DNA from 3 places in the Paraburkholderia sp. CI2 genome. Region 1 is predicted to be linked to each of the others. Evidence: predicted binding sites of a transcription regulator. Region 1 holds the regulator's gene; each other region holds the start of a gene.
The links. Region 1 encodes LexA, which represses DNA repair genes until DNA is damaged. Its sites were predicted from a motif close to ACTGTATNNNNATACAGT; they were not measured.

Region 1 (5,267 bases):
CGAGTATGCACTTAGCGTTTTCCATCCCTTGCAAGCCGAATTGCGGCGCACCATGATTGATTCAGACCGCGCTTTCCGCGCGAATGGAGAAAACAGATGGCGAGCTACCAGAAAATCCTGTTGTGCTACGACGGCTCGCGCGAAGGCCGCAAAGCCCTGCGTTGCGGTGCCGATCTGGCGTTGGAACTGAAGGCGGAAACGCATCTGCTGTCGGTCGTCGACATGCGTTCGAGCATCGCGCAGAGCGCGGGCCTGTTGACGGACGTCGCCTGCGGCAGCTTCGAAAAAACGGCCCGCGAGATTCTGCAGGAGGGCGTGAACTGGCTGACCGAGCGAGGCGTGAGCGCGCAAGGGCATTTCGCATTCGGTCATCCGATCGACGAGATCGCCAATCTTGCCAACGAGTTGCAGGTCGACCTCGTGGTGGTGGGTCATCGCTGCCGGACCGGTTTGTCGCGGTGGTGGATGGGGGCGGGCAACACGCCGCTGCTCGACCGCGTGTCGTGCAGCATTCTGGTGGCGTGCTCGTCCGCGCAGGAGCAGCAGCAGGCGGCTGCGGCGTAATGGGCTAGTGAGGGACGCGAAGCCGCGCGCCCCGTCATCTAGCCCAGAGGTGAATAGACCCTGTCGCGTGGCCGGCCCCGATGGCCAGCCACGCATCCCATCCGGCCAGGCTTCAATCTCACTCGTTCAGATTGATCGCCGCGAGCTTCCACGTGACCAGACCTTCGCGACGAAAGATTGCCGAATAATTCGCGTTACCTTCGCCACGCCGGTACGTAATGACAAACTCGTTGAGACTGCGATAGCCGGCCGTGCTTTGACGCCCGGGCGGCGGGGCGCTTGCCTGCGTGGTGGTGTCGCCCGCGGCTGGTGCGGCCGGCGCTTCGCCGCCCGCGGCTGGCGGCGCGGACGGTTGCTCGCCCGGCGTGCCACGCGGCGGCATGCCGTTCAGCAGCGCTGCGACGCCGTCGGGTGTCGCATAGGCATCGACGAGCGGGCCGATCAGCGTCACGCCGATCACCGCGCCGATCGTGGCCATCTTGTTGCCGGCATCCGCCTCGAGCCGGCGTGTCAGCATGGCGCCCACCTGTTGCTTCAGGCTATCGCGTAGCGCGGGAAAGTCCACATACTGATTGACGGTTTGCACGTCACGCGCATCGGCGGCGCGTTTGAGATTGTTCACCGCGAGATACGGTGACGCATAAATAAAGCCCAGCGCGGCAATCACGATCACCACGATCAGCGTGATCAGCAGCGGCCGGGTGGCGCTGCCCTGTGTGCGTTTCCGAATTGTCATCGAATGGGACTCCACGTCAGTGATGATCTAACGTCGACCACGGCGAGGTCGAAACGATCCCATCCCACGCGAATCTCTGAACATCCGAAGTGCTTGTTGCATGCGTACTCAGGATTCGCTCAGGCTTCGAACACCGCGCCGTGCACGTTGGCTTCGTCGGCTATGCAACGATCGATCATACGGCATACAGCGTCGACCGTGCCGACCATGATCAGTCGCGACGGTCCATGATAGACCCGCACCGGCGCGCGACGCGCGGGCTCGGCGATGTTCAGCGCCGAATTCAGCGACACGCGCGCGAACGCCGGCAACGACGACGGCAGACCGGAAGCTTCGGCAGTCGCGTCGAACAGCGACGGCGTGCGCGCAGCGGGCGCCTCGATTAGCGCGCAGGGCGTGAGCTTGCGCAGATGGCGCAGACGGCCGAACTGGCGAAAGGGCAACAGGCGGGCAAGGCGTTCCATGAGTCTCTCCAGGTAATTCGGCGTAGATGCGGGCGTAGATGCGGGCGTAAATGCGGCTTGGGTTGGACAAACCGGCGCAAGCGTTCCGGCGACAGCGAAAGATCAGAACTCGCTGGGGCGGATCAGCCCGACCGCGATCCCTTCGAGCGCGAAATCGGCGCTGCCGGATTCCACGAAGATGTTGTCGTAATCGGGGTTTTCGGCGATCAGTTCGATGCCGTTCGGCCGGCGCTTCAGACGTTTGACCGTCACGTCGTCGCCAAGCCGCGCAATGATGATCTGGCCGTCCTTCGCTTCGGTGCGCTTTTGCACCGCGAGCAGGTCGCCGTCGAGAATGCCCGCGTCGCGCATCGACAGGCCGCGCACCTTCAGCAGGTAGTCGGGCTTGCTCGAGAACAGCGCCGGGTCACACGCGTAGTGCTGCGAGATATGTTCCTGCGCGAGGATCGGGCTACCCGCCGCGACCCGGCCGATCAGCGGCAACGACAACTGCATCAGGCCCGCATGCGGCAGGGTGAACTGGTACGGCGCGTCCTCCTGCCCGGACAGCAGGCGGATGCCGCGCGACGCGCCGGCCGCGAGTTCGATCACGCCCTTGCGCGCCAGCGCGCGCAGATGCTCTTCCGCGGAATTGGCCGAGCTGAACCCGAGTTCGGCGGCAATTTCCGCGCGAGTGGGCGGAAAGCCGGTGCGTTCGATCGCGCGGCGGATCAGATCGAAAACCTGCTGCTGTCGTGCGGTGAGTTTTGTCATGGCCACTGTATGTATGAACAGGTGACTGTATTTTTATACAGTATTCGGCGCATTTCAAGCTTTACTTTAAGTTCGGCGCAAGGGTCGCGCTGGGGCGTCGTTTGTCGGCGACATGACGGCGTTGTCGGCGTCCCAACCGCCGGCGCATCTGTCGTTACCACTTTTGAGCATTAAAAAATGAAGAAACATTATTTTTAATAATGAAAGCGCTTCGATAGACTGGCCTCCGGTTGGCGCTCATGGGCACGTGACCGCGACGCAGAACAACACCAGACGCTCATCAGCGGACCATCACGCGGAGAAAAATCGAAATGAACCATCGGCATATGGGGCTTGCGGCTCGAACCAGAAAACTGATCGCGGCGCTCGCCGTCGGCGCGGCGGGGGCGCTCGGCATGTTGGGCGCAAGCGGCGTCGCGCACGCCGACACCACGCTGTTGAACGTGTCCTACGATCCGACGCGCGAGCTGTATCAGGACATCAATCAGGCATTCGGCAAGGAATGGAAGGCCAGGACCGGCGAAGCCGTCACCTTCAGGCAGTCGCACGGCGGCTCGGGCGCGCAGGCTCGCTCGGTGCTCGACGGACTGCAGGCCGACGTCGTGACGCTTGCGCTCGCCTATGACATCGACGCGATCGCGAACAAGGGGCTCGTCGACAGGAACTGGCAAAAGCGTCTGCCGGACAACGCATCGCCGTACACGTCGACGATCGTGTTTCTGGTGCGCAAGGGCAACCCGAAGCACATCAAGGATTGGGACGATCTGGTGAAACCGGGCGTGTCGATCGTGACGCCGAATCCGAAGACCTCGGGCGGCGCGCGCTGGAATTATCTGGCCGCGTGGGCGTACGCCGAGCATCAACCGGGCGGCAACGACCAGAAGGCCAGGGAGTTCGTCGGCAAGCTGTACAGGAACGCCGGCGTGCTCGATTCGGGCGCGCGCGGCGCGACCACGAGCTTCGTGCAGCGCGGTATCGGCGACGTGCTGATCGCGTGGGAAAACGAGGCGTTCCTGTCGCTGAAGGAGTTTGGTCCGGACAGGTTCGAGATCGTGGTGCCGTCGGTGAGCATTCTGGCCGAGCCGCCGGTCGCGGTGGTCGACAAGGTCGTCGACAAACACGGCACGCGCAAGCTGGCCGAGGCATATCTGAACTTCCTGTATAGCGAGCAAGGTCAGGAGATCGCCGCGCGCAATTTCTATCGTCCGCGTTCCACCAAGGTGCCCGCCGATCTGACCGCGAAGTTTCCGAAGCTGAAGCTGTACACGATCGACGATTCGTTCGGCGGTTGGACCAACGCGCAGAAGACCCATTTCGCGGACGGCGGCGTGTTCGATTCGATTTATCAGCCGCAGTAACCACCGCCTGAATCACCGCCAGGGGAAAAAGGGCGCGCCCAATGGGCGCGCTTTCGGCTAACGGGGTCCGGTGGCCAGCGGTGCGGCAGGACCGCCGCAGTGCGGAACACGGCAAAACGAACAACCGCGCGAGCATCAACCATGAACGAGTATCCAGCATGACCATGTTGACCTTCCGCAAGCCGAGCGCATTGCCCGGTTTTGGCCTGACACTCGGCATCACGGTGGCTTATCTGAGCCTCGTGGTGCTGATTCCATTGGCGGCGACCTTTCTGAAAACCGCGACGCTCGACTGGGATCAGTTCGTGCGCGCGGTCACGTCGCCGCGTGTGCTCGCGTCGTATCGGCTGACGTTTTTCTCGGCGCTAGGCGGCGCACTGATCAACGCAGTGTTCGGCTTTCTCGTCGCGTGGGTGCTGGTGCGCTACACGTTTCCGTTCAAGCGTGTCGTCGATGCGGTCGTCGATCTGCCGTTCGCGTTGCCCACCTCGGTGGCGGGCATTTCGCTCGCGGCCGTGTATGCGGGCAACGGCTGGATCGGCCAGTTCCTCGCGCCGCTCGGCATCAAGATCGCGTTCACGCCGGCGGGCGCGCTGGTCGCGCTGACGTTCATCGGCCTGCCGTTCGTCGTGCGCACGGTGCAACCGGTGCTCGAGGAGTTCGAGCGCGAGCAGGAGGAGGCGGCCGCGTGTCTCGGCGCGTCGCGCTGGCTCACGTTTCGCCGCGTCGTGCTGCCGGCCGTGTTCCCGGCGCTGCTGACCGGCTTCGCGCTCGCCTTTGCGCGCGCGCTCGGCGAATACGGCTCGGTGATCTTCATCGCCGGCAATGTGCCGATGAAGTCGGAGATCACGTCGCTCCTGATCATCACGAAGCTCGAGCAATACGACTATGCGGGCGCGACGGCGCTCGCGGTCGTGATGCTGGTCGTGTCGTTCCTGATGCTGCTGTCGATCAACACGCTGCAGTGGTATCTGCAGCGGCGCACGAGCCGCGGCAATACGGGATCGGCGCCAGTGGCCACGAGCGTCGCCGCTATCGGTGGAGGTGTGCAATGAGCCGCGTTCCGACCCACCCGGCGAGCGTGGCGCGTCGCCCCGATCCGGTCAGCGAGCCGGCGGTCGTGCGCTGGCTGCTGATCGGCCTCGCACTGCTGTTTCTCGCGCTGTTTCTGGCCGTGCCGCTCGCCGCGGTGTTCTACCAGGCGCTGAACAAGGGGCTGCGTTTTTACTTCGAAGCGCTCGCCGATCCGGATGCGCTGTCGGCGATCAAACTGACGCTGCTCACCGCGGCGATCGCGGTGCCGCTGAACCTCGTGTTCGGCCTCGCGGCGTCGTGGTGTATCGCGAAGTTCGAATTCCGCGGCAAGGCGCTGCTGACCACGTTGATCGATCT
Region 2 (5,267 bases), on a different contig from region 1:
GGCCGTGAGGTGATTTTTGCGGCGGCTCGCGTCGCGGCGATCAGGCGCCGGCACTGACCACCCTCGCCGAACACGCGTGCCCGAATGACTACGACGACGCCGTGCATGGCTGAACCTTCCCGACGTCGCGAGCTGCTAGCCATCAAGCGGTGCTCCGCTTGAACACGTGATAAAAATTTCGGTGCGGTGTCGTGAATTCGAAATTTCTTTGCTTTACGTAGGCATCGAGCCAGGACTTGACGAACGCGAGCAGCGTGGCATCGACCACGAAGCCATCGCCATACTCCTTATACGGCGTGTCAAGCGCGTAGACTCCGGCGTTGGGATCGAAGAAATACAACGACCCACCGCGGCTACGATAGAACGCGATCGCATGCTTGCCTTGCGTGCATTCGACCTCGATGATGACCGCCCTGCCTTTGCGGAGGTTTTCCCCAGCTTCCGCAATGGTCTTGTCGTCAAGTCGGTTGACACCGCCGCCGGGCGCCGGTTCCTGTGCGATATGAATGTCGTCTTCCAAGTCTGCTTCTACGAGCCCCAGTTCGCGGGCGACCGTGCTCACCGGTCTGCCGCTGTAAGCGTTTTGCGTCATCGCGGCAGCCAGCATGGTATCTGCGTTGCGCGGACCGCTTTTACCCTTGTCGATCAAACTTGCGAGCGGGGAACCCGCCGGCGGCGAAATACCTTGGCTCATGCGGCTGACTGGATTCAACGGATTGGCGAACCGCTTCGTCGTCGGGTGCAGCAACGGACCGTCCTTGTTCAGAATGCCGTTGGAGGTGGTCATTTTTTCCTTGACCCAGTTCAGCACGGCGCCCATACAAACACCATGGGCCAGACTTTCCGAATAGTTGCTGCCCATCACGTCTCGATTGATCTTCTGAAAAGAGTCGCTCTGAGCAAACTTGTACTCGCGGCGTGCATATTGGTTTAGCGCACTGAAGTCCATTCCCATTGTGTAACTTCCCTTCGGCTGAATGCGTGGCTGATCAAAAGCGGGGTGAGCGTCTCAAACAGCAGAACAACCGGTGCGCGCGTTTTATTCCTGTGCCGAGCGGATCTTGTCGGCTGCGTGACGTTCGACGTCCGATGTTCACCAGCAGAGCGAGCGCGAGCGGCGATCAACGCGGCTCGGCGAAGCAAAGACAGTCGAACGCAACGTACGCGAACACCGCTGCTGCGATCAACCGCGAATGGCCGGTCAGCTCAAGCAGCTTCGTGCCGGCTGTAGCGCAGGCACTGTACGAAAGCCATGCCAGACCGGGCATCATCGCGGCGGCGACCGTAGGCCGATCGGACGTCGAATCGCGCCGCACGACGCCGCGTGTTCGCCCAGACGTGCCTGCAGTCAGCACGTGGCCGGCATGTCTCGATCGATGACGACGCCGTCGCCTCGGCGGCTCGCGAAAAACTCACGCGAATGCAGACATCCCCTCTTGACCACAAGGCAAACCAGCGAGCGGCGGGAGCCGGCGCGACGTCCGATAACGGCCTGGGAGCGGTCGTTGAACTGTTTCTCATAGGCCGAAGTTGATCGGCTGAAGATGGGCCGATCTTTGCCGGCGACGCGATGCTCGCTATCATTCTTTCGGTTCCTCAGCGCAGTTCGAGTTGGGGCTTGGGCGCGGGGCCCCGAGAGAAAAGCAAGCGGGCCCTGCACATGAAACCCGTCGACGACGGACAGTCTTGCCATCCGCCTCAAGCGCCGAAACGTAGGGTGCGTCGATACGCGACTGCATGTGACGATCCGCTTCAACGTTTCATCGATGGAAGTAGCACACCTCCTTTGCAACCGGGTCGGACTTAGTCTCCTCCGTCGCCCACCCGAATAGACATGAGGAAGCAGCCCAGCCCTCGCCGGAACTCCCCATTTATATTACAAAAACGGTGCCGCCACCTGACAAAAATACTGTATGGATGTACAGTTTAGGCATTTGATGGGGAGAACGCGATTTCTCAATGTTTCGATGTTCATCATCCGGGGCTCTGCGGAGCGCCGCGTTGGCCCAGCTAGACACTGAACGCTATTTTGAGTATCAAGGCATGCCAGATCATAGGCGCATAGCCCACATTGACATGGATGCATTCTTTGCATCTTGTGAACTTTCGCAGTATCCAGAACTGCGAGGCCAAGCCATGGTGGTCGCGGGCCGTCGTTCGGATGCCCCCCGAACGAACGCGGACGGCACGCGTGAATTCTCGCGGTTACGCGACTATACGGGCAGAGGTGTATTGACGACTGCAACCTACGAAGCACGAGCGCTCGGAGTTCACTCTGGGATGCCGGCGATGAAGGCGGCCCGACTGGCGCCGAATGCCATTCTCCTTCCGGTGAACTTTGACCTGTACCGAACATACTCACGACTGTTCAAGGAAGCAGTTCGATCCGTAAGTCCTACAATCGAGGACGTGGGAATAGATGAGGTCTATGCCGATCTATCGTTCTTGAATGACGAATCGGAGCAAATTGCGCGGAACCTGAAATCCGCGGTCGTCGAGGCGACCAATCTGACCTGTTCGGTTGGAATTGCGCCAAATAAGCTCTTGGCAAAATTGTGTTCCGACATGGAAAAGCCAGACGGAATCACAATTTTGCGGCTTGAAGATTTGCAAGCAAGGATCTGGCCGATGGCTGCCGGAAAAATCAACGGTATTGGGCCGAAGGCCAACGCCAAGCTGACGTCTCTCGGGATAACGACGATCGGTGAAATTGCCGCATGCGGCGAGCAATGGCTGATCGAACAGTTCGGACGGAGCTATGGGTCATGGCTTCGCCAAGTTTCCCATGGGCTCGACGACAGGCCAGTGGTGACTCATAGCGAGCCTGTCTCGATGAGTCGAGAGACTACATTCGAGCAAGACCTGCACGCCGTACGGCACAAGCAGGAACTCGGTACCGCATTTACCCGTTTATGCGAGCAGGTGGCGCTAGATTTGCAGCGTAAAGGCTATCTCGCGCGAAGGATCGGGATCAAACTTCGCTTCAACGACTTTCAGACAGTAACGCGTGACGTCACTCTCCCAGAACCTGTTGCGGACGCTAAGGCACTGCGTCACGCGGCCACCCAATGCCTGAAACGGGTCGAACTTGTTAAATCCATCAGGTTACTGGGGGTCAAGGCGGGCGGCCTCCAACGTGCGGGAACGACGGCGAGCGAGGCGTCGTCGCAGTTCGAGTTGGATTTTTAATGCGCGTACCACCTTACCGAGCAAATGTATCCTAACTTACCAAAAACGACCAAAACAGGTAGGTTGGGCGACACTGAGCTTCTCAAATGTCTTTTTTTAAGAAAAGCGTGACTGATTGTTTTATACAAATCAGATAGTTACAACCAGAGCGTCCAGAGTTACCCCGCCCACGTTCGCCATACGAGATCTATATCGACCTGACCGACCTGGCGGGCGAACCGGCCGACATCGGCCGGCGCATCAAGGACGCCGTTCATCAGGCCACCGGTCTCACGTGTTCGATCTGCGTCGCGCCGAACAAGCTGCTCGCGAAGATCGGCTCCGAACTCGACAAGCCTGACGGCCTGACGATCCTGACGCCGGCCGATATACCGCTGCGCGTGTGGCCGCTGCCGGTGCGCAAGGTCAACGGCATCGGCCCGAAGGCCGCGCAGAAGCTGACCACACTCGGCCTCGCGACGGTCGGCGATCTGGCCGCCGCCGACGCCGGGTTCTTGCAGGACAACTTCGGGCGCAGCTATTCCGCCTGGCTGATGCAGGTCGCACAGGGTCACGACGAGCGACCCGTGGTGGTCGAATCGGAGCCGAAGTCGATCAGCCGCGAGACCACGTTCGAGCGCGATCTGCATCCGCGCCACGATCGACCGGCGTTATCGAGCGCGTTTACGGCGCTGTGCGTGCGTGTCGCCGACGATCTCGTGCGCAAGGGTTACGTGTGCCGCACGATCGGCATCAAGCTGCGTTACGACGATTTCCGCACCGTCACGCGCGACCTGACGCTCGACGAACCGACCGCCGACGCGAGCGAAATCCGCCGCGCGGCGACCGAATGTTTGCGACGCGTGGAGTTGAACCGCAAGCTGCGGCTATTGGGCGTGCGCATCAGCACGCTGACGTCGGCCAGCGAACAGGCGCTGAAGCCGCGCCTGCCGGTTCAGGCCGACTTGCCTTTCGCGAGCGACGAATAGGCGCTGTCGCCGGCGACGCCGGTCGCGTTCGCACGCATGGCCGGCACGTCACCTGACGTGGACAGCGCCGACGCCGCCACCGAAAACGAGAACGTGTTGACGCCGTTGGCGCTGTGCGCGGACACGGTGCCGCGATGCATCTCCGCGATCGCCTTCACGATCGCGAGCCCTAGCCCGTGGTTTTCGCGGCTATTGGTGCGCGAGACTTCCGCGCGATAGAAACGGTCGAACAGATGTTCGAGGACGTCCGGCGCGATCGGCTCGCCAGGATTTGCCACGGCGACGCGCACCTGGTCGCGCATCGGTCCTTTCCCGCGCGCGATCGTCACGCTGATCGACGCGCCCGGCTCGCAATGCTGGATCGCGTTCATCAGCAGGTTCGTGCACGCGCGGCCGAATAGCGACCGGTTCACGCGCGCGAACGCATCGCCGTGCAACTGCGCATGCACGCGCGCCTCTTCGAGCGGAATCTCCAGAAACTCGAGCGTATGCGCGAGTTCCGCCGCGAGCGACACCTCGACGAGCCCCGTCGCGCGTTCGCCCTGATCGGCGCGCGCGAGGAACAGCATGTCGTTGATGATCGTGCGCATCCGCTCGAATTCTTCGAGATTCGATTGCAGCGTGTGGCGCAGATCGTCGACCGAGCGGTTGCGGGTCAGCGCGACCTCGGTCTGGCCGATCAGGATCGTGACCGGCGTGCGCAGTTCATGCGCGACGTCCGCGTTGAACGATTCGAGCCGGCCGTAGGCGCCGTCGAGCCGTTCGAGCGCGCCGTTGAACGAGTTCGCGAGGTCGTTCAGTTCGAGCGGCAGCGACGCCGTATTGAGCCGCTGCGAGCGGTTGTTCGGGCTGACCGCCGATGCGTCGCGCGTCAGACGCGTGAGCGGTGCGAGACCGATGCGCGTGACCGAGTAGCTGAGCAGCAGCACCGCGAGGCTGCCGAGCGCGGACAGCGCCGCGAGCGCCGAGCCGAACACCCGCATCGTGCGCAGGTTCGGTGAATAGCTCGACGCGAGCTGCAACTGCACCGGCGGCCGCGCGGCGTTGGCGGGCAAGGTCACCGTCGAGGTCAGCATGTCGGGGCCGCCGCCCGCCGGCGCGATGCGCGCA
Region 3 (5,267 bases), on a different contig from region 1:
GCCCGACCGCGGTGCTGCAGTTCGGCGATCACGGCGGCGCGCTCGGTCAGCTGATCGGCGAAGAGAATCGTGGCCTCGAATACATGTTCATCATGATGAACGCCGCCCGTTTCGCGGTCGGCATGCAAGGTGTCGCGATCTCGGATCGCGCATATCAGAAGGCGGTCGCGTATGCGAAAGAGCGCGTGCAGAGCCGTCCCGTGGACGGCTCCGCGAAGCAGTCGGTCGCGATCATCCAGCACCCGGACGTGCGCCGCATGCTGTCGACGATGCGCAGCCTCACCGAGGCGTCGCGCGCGCTCGCCTACCTCGCGGCCTCGCACTGCGATATCGCGCATCGTCATCCGGACGATGCGACGCGCGCGAAGCATCAGGCGATCTACGAATATCTGGTGCCGATCGTGAAGGGCTGGAGCACGGAGCTGTCGATCGACGTGACGAGCCTCGGCGTGCAGGTGCATGGCGGCATGGGCTTCATCGAGGAAACCGGCGCTGCCCAGTACTACCGCGACGCGCGCATTCTACCGATTTACGAAGGCACGACCGCGATCCAGGCCAACGACCTGATCGGTCGCAAGACGCTGCGCGACGGCGGCAAGGTCGCGAAGGAACTGCTCGCTGGCGTCGCCGAAACGGTTGAAGCGCTTGGCGCGCAGCAGGGCGCGGCGTTCGTGTCGATGCGCACACAGCTCGCGCAGGGCCAGCGCGCGCTTGGCGCGGTCGTCGATTTCGTCGTCACCAATGCGAAGGGCGATCCGAATGCGGTGTTCGCGGGCAGCGTGCCCTATCTGAAGCTCGCGGGCATCGTGCTGGGCGGCTGGCAGATGGCGCGTGCGCAGCTTGCCGCGGCGACGAAGCGCGACGAGGACCCAGCGTTTCATGACGCGAAGATCGCGACCGCGCGGTTCTACGCCGAGCACGTGCTGCCGCAGGCGACGGCGCTCGAAGTGGCGATCGTCAGCGCGAAGGGGGGCGAGGGCGTGCTGGCTTTGTCGGAAGACCAGTTCTGAGCATGCCTCGATGCCGGCCGCGATCGCGGCAGCACATTGAAATGCAAGCGGCGCCCCGCGAGGCGCCGTTTGTTTGTCCGGCTGCTGTTCGTTGCGGCCTGCGCCGCGGCCCGGGCCGCGTCAGCGCACGCACTCAAACTCACGCATACGCCGGCCGATGCTCGCCCGCGGTCTCGCCGAGATAGCGATGCACCGACAGATCGTCCGCGCGAATCGCGGGCTGCTTGCCCGACATCAAGTCGGCGAGCAGTTGGCCCGAGCCGCACGACATCGTCCAGCCAAGCGTGCCGTGGCCGGTGTTCAGGAACAGGTTCGGAACCGGCGTGCGACCGACGATCGGCGTGCCGTCCGGCGTCATCGGCCGCAGACCGGTCCAGAACGTCGCCTTCGAGGTGTCGCCGCCGCCCGGGAACAGGTCATTCACAGAAAGCTCGAGCGTCTCGCGGCGCGCCTGGCGCAGCGATTTGTCGAAGCCGACGATCTCGGCCATCCCGCCGACGCGAATCCGGTCATCGAAGCGCGTGATCGCGATCTTGTAGGTCTCATCGAGCACGGTCGACACCGGCGCGGCAGCCGCGTCGACGATCGGCGCGGTGATCGAATAGCCTTTCAGCGGATAGACCGGAATCTTCACTATGCCATCGAGGAAGCGCGTCGAATACGAGCCGAGCGCGACCACGAACGAATCCGCGCGCACGAGTTCGCTGCCGCACTGTACGCCGGCGATGCGGCCGCCCGCCATCGCGAGCGCGTCGATCGACGTGTTGTAGCGGAACTTGACGCCCAGTTCCTCGGCGAGCGCCGCGAGGCGCGTCGTGAACATCCGGCAGTCGCCGGTTTCGTCGCCGGGCAGGCGCAGGCCGCCGGTGAGCTTGTGCGACACCGCGGCGAGTGCTGGTTCGGCCTTGGCGAGTTCGTCGGCCGTCAGCAGCTCGTATGGCACGTTGGCTTCCTGCAGCACGGCGATGTCTTTCGCGGCGCCGTCGAACTGCTGTTGCGTGCGAAATACCTGCAGCGTGCCGCCGGTGCGGCCTTCGTACTCGATGCCGGTGTCGGCGCGCAACGCCTGCAGGCAGTCGCGGCTGTATTCGGCCAGCCGCACCATACGGCCCTTGTTCACCGCATAGCGCGGCGCCGTGCAGTTCTGCAGCATCTGCCACATCCATTGCAGTTGGAACGCGGTGCCGTCGACGCGAATCGCTAGCGGCGCGTGCTTCTGGAACATCCACTTGACGGCCTTCAGCGGCACGCCCGGGGCGGCCCACGGCGAAGCGTAGCCCGGCGAGATCTGGCCCGCGTTGGCGAAACTGGTTTCGAGCGCCGGGCCGGCCTCGCGATCGATAACGGTCACTTCGTGACCGGCGCGCGCGAGGTAATACGCACTCGTCACGCCGACGACGCCACTGCCCAAAACGACGACTCGCATAGCTGCTCCAGATATCCAAAAATTGAGTGAGGGCAAGGCGCTCGTCGGAGGTTCGATCTGATTCGATCCGGCGAGCTGCAATGTGAGGTGAAATGCCGTTTGCCCAGTGTTAACCGCTATACTATTAACAGTGAGACAGGTTTTGTTATTGTATTTTCATCATTTTTAGAAAAAACACCATGCGTACCCAGCGCCAGCCCGTGCGGGCTCTCGACAAGCTCGATCACAAGATCCTGCGGCTCCTGCAGCAGGACGGCCGTATGGCGATGAAGGACCTGGCGGAGCAGGTCGGTCTGTCGGTGACGCCGTGCATCGAGCGCGTCAAGCGGATGGAGCGCGACGGCGTGATCACCGGCTACTACGCCCGCGTGAACCCGGCCGAGCTGGGCGCGGCGCTGCTCGTGTTCGTCGAGATCACGCTCGATCACAAGAGTGGCAACATGTTCGATCTGTTCCGGCGCGAGGTGCAGAAGATCCCCGAGGTGCTCGAGTGCCACCTCGTGTCGGGCGATTTCGACTATCTGATCAAGGCGCGCATCGGCGAAATGGCCGATTACCGCAAGTTGCTCGGCGACATCCTGCTGCAGCTGCCGGGCGCGGTGCAGTCGAAGAGCTATGTGGTGATGGAGGAAATCAAGGAGACGCTGACGATCGCGGTGGGCGAGTAGGTTGCCGGTTCACTGAGGGGTTGGACGCGCATCAAGCGACCAACGAAGTGCTCGACAAACGGCGTAAACACTGTATATTTATACAGGTGTTTTGCGCCGCTTTCCTTTGGCGCTTCCTGTTTGCGTTTGCTTTGCGTGGCCCGCCGTGGATGACCCCGACACCCCTGACATTCCCGAATTTCCGATCGCGCCGCCGGCGCCTCGCAAGGGGCGCGGCGCGGTCACGAACCTGCAAGGCCGCTACGAAGTCGACCAGCGCGAAGCCGTCCACGACGGCTGGCAGACGGCCGACGAAGACGGGGAGCCGAAGGTCCTGCGCACGCAGGTGTTCGAGGAGCGCGCAAAAACCATCCTCACACGCAATGCGTCGCCGGACATTCCGTTCAATGTGTCGCTGAATCCTTACCGGGGCTGCGAACACGGCTGCATCTATTGCTTCGCGCGGCCCACGCACAGCTACCTGGGCTTGTCGCCCGGGCTCGATTTCGAAAGCCGCATCTACGCGAAGATCAACGCGCCCGAACTGCTCGAGCGGGAACTGTCGAAGAAATCCTATGTACCCGAGCCGATCGCGCTCGGCGTCGCCACCGATGCATGGCAGCCGGCCGAACGTGACTTGCGTCTTACGCGTCGTGTGATCGAGGTGCTCAGCGAGCGCAACCACCCGTTCGCGGCGATCACCAAATCATCGCTGATCGAGCGCGACATCGACCTGCTTGCGCCGATGGCCGGGCGCGGGCAATTCATGGCGGCGATCACCATCACGACGCTGGACGCCGACATCGCGCGCACGCTCGAACCGCGCGCGGCCACGCCGTCGCGCCGGCTGCGCACGATCCGTACGCTCAGCGAGGCGGGCATTCCGGTCGGCGTCAGCATCGCGCCGGTGATCCCGTTCGTCACCGAACCGGATATGGAGCGCGTGCTCGAAGCATGCGCCGAAGCGGGCGCCAGCAATGCGAGCTATATCGTGCTGCGGCTGCCGTGGGAGGTCGCGCCGCTGTTCAAGGATTGGCTGGGCGCACATTTCCCGGATCGGGCCGAGCGCGTGATGAGCCGTGTGCGCGACATGCGAGGCGGCAAAGATTACGATTCTTCGTTCTCGACCCGCATGAAGGGAGAGGGCTTATGGGCGGATCTGCTCAGGCAGCGCTTTCACAAGGCCGTGCGCCGGTTAGGGTTGAACGGGCGCGACCGCGGCATTCTCGACATGTCGCATTTCCGCCGGATCGAGCCGCCGCGCGCCGAGCAGGTGAGCGCACCGGCGCGCGACAATCCGCAACTGAGGCTTTTCTAGCGCGCAGGAACGTCTGCGGGTCCCGCCACTGGGGCATTACTGCGAAATCGCTTTGGCCGCTTCGACCTGACTTTCGAAGTAGGTCTGGAACGCGAGCGCGAGACCGGTCATCAGCAGAAACGCACCGATCAGCAGCGAAAAGATCACGACGAAAATGACCGTCCAGCCGGAGCGGCTTTTGCGTTGCGTGTGGGTGTTGAATTGCGCATCCCATTTCTGATCAGGACGCAGCCCGTAGACGAGCGCCGCCAGAAACGCGGCAAACAGCGAAACCGCGCCGATCGGCGCGAGCGCCCAGCCCAGGATCGACGCGCGCTCGGTCGCGACCAGCAGCATCACGCCGGGAATGCCGACCAGCGTGCCGAGTAGATGCGCCCAGCCGTAGATGTCTCGGGTGCCGTACAGATAGAAGCGGTGGGCGCCGAGGCTGCCGAACAGGAACGCCAACGCGGCGGTGAGCGTCTTGGATCTGAAGCGCGGGGAAGTCGAGGCAGCGGTGGGCATGAACGCGTGGGCAGAGTGACGGGCGGTCGAAAGGAGCGGCGCGCCGCGGGGGCGCGGGCCGACGCGCATTCTACGCCTGCGGCGCGCGGGTGGTCACGTGGAGGACGATCGCCCAGGCTGAAAGCGGGGTGGCGGGATGCGCCGGACCTGGCTCAAGGTGAGTGCAGCCGTTCAGCCGGACATGCGTGCATCCGCGTATTACGGCGCTGAATACGTGACGCGATAGATCGCGCCGGCGGTATCGTCGCTGATCAGTAGCGAACCGTCTGGCAGCGGCAACACGTCGGCGGGGCGGCCCCAGACCGATTCGCCGGGTTGCAGCCAGCCTTCGGCAAAGACCTGCTGGCGTGCGTGGCTGCCGT

Region 2: the regulator LexA is predicted to act here: its motif matches at 1,909-1,926, upstream of dinB (DNA polymerase IV).
Region 3: the regulator LexA is predicted to act here: its motif matches at 3,174-3,191, upstream of HDG32_RS33315 (PA0069 family radical SAM protein).

The regions. Positions count from the first base shown of each region.
Region 1 is NZ_JACHDL010000002.1:203,803-209,069, reverse strand. It holds gene HDG32_RS04720 (universal stress protein) at 97-564, shown strand; gene HDG32_RS04715 (DUF2939 domain-containing protein) at 683-1,300, opposite strand; gene HDG32_RS04710 (hypothetical protein) at 1,420-1,764, opposite strand; gene lexA (transcriptional repressor LexA) at 1,867-2,517, opposite strand; gene HDG32_RS04700 (sulfate ABC transporter substrate-binding protein) at 2,829-3,875, shown strand; gene cysT (sulfate ABC transporter permease subunit CysT) at 4,034-4,930, shown strand; gene cysW (sulfate ABC transporter permease subunit CysW) at 4,927-5,267, shown strand, end outside.
Region 2 is NZ_JACHDL010000020.1:129,071-134,337, forward strand. It holds gene HDG32_RS25015 (hypothetical protein) at 143-955, opposite strand; gene dinB (DNA polymerase IV) at 2,044-3,189, shown strand; partial or broken gene HDG32_RS25025 (DNA polymerase IV) at 3,372-4,157, shown strand; gene HDG32_RS25030 (heavy metal sensor histidine kinase) at 4,124-5,267, opposite strand, start outside.
Region 3 is NZ_JACHDL010000037.1:53,235-58,501, reverse strand. It holds gene HDG32_RS33330 (acyl-CoA dehydrogenase) at 1-1,010, shown strand, start outside; gene HDG32_RS33325 (D-amino acid dehydrogenase) at 1,150-2,436, opposite strand; gene HDG32_RS33320 (Lrp/AsnC ligand binding domain-containing protein) at 2,616-3,104, shown strand; gene HDG32_RS33315 (PA0069 family radical SAM protein) at 3,250-4,401, shown strand; gene HDG32_RS33310 (NINE protein) at 4,438-4,905, opposite strand; gene HDG32_RS33305 (sorbosone dehydrogenase family protein) at 5,104-5,267, opposite strand, start outside.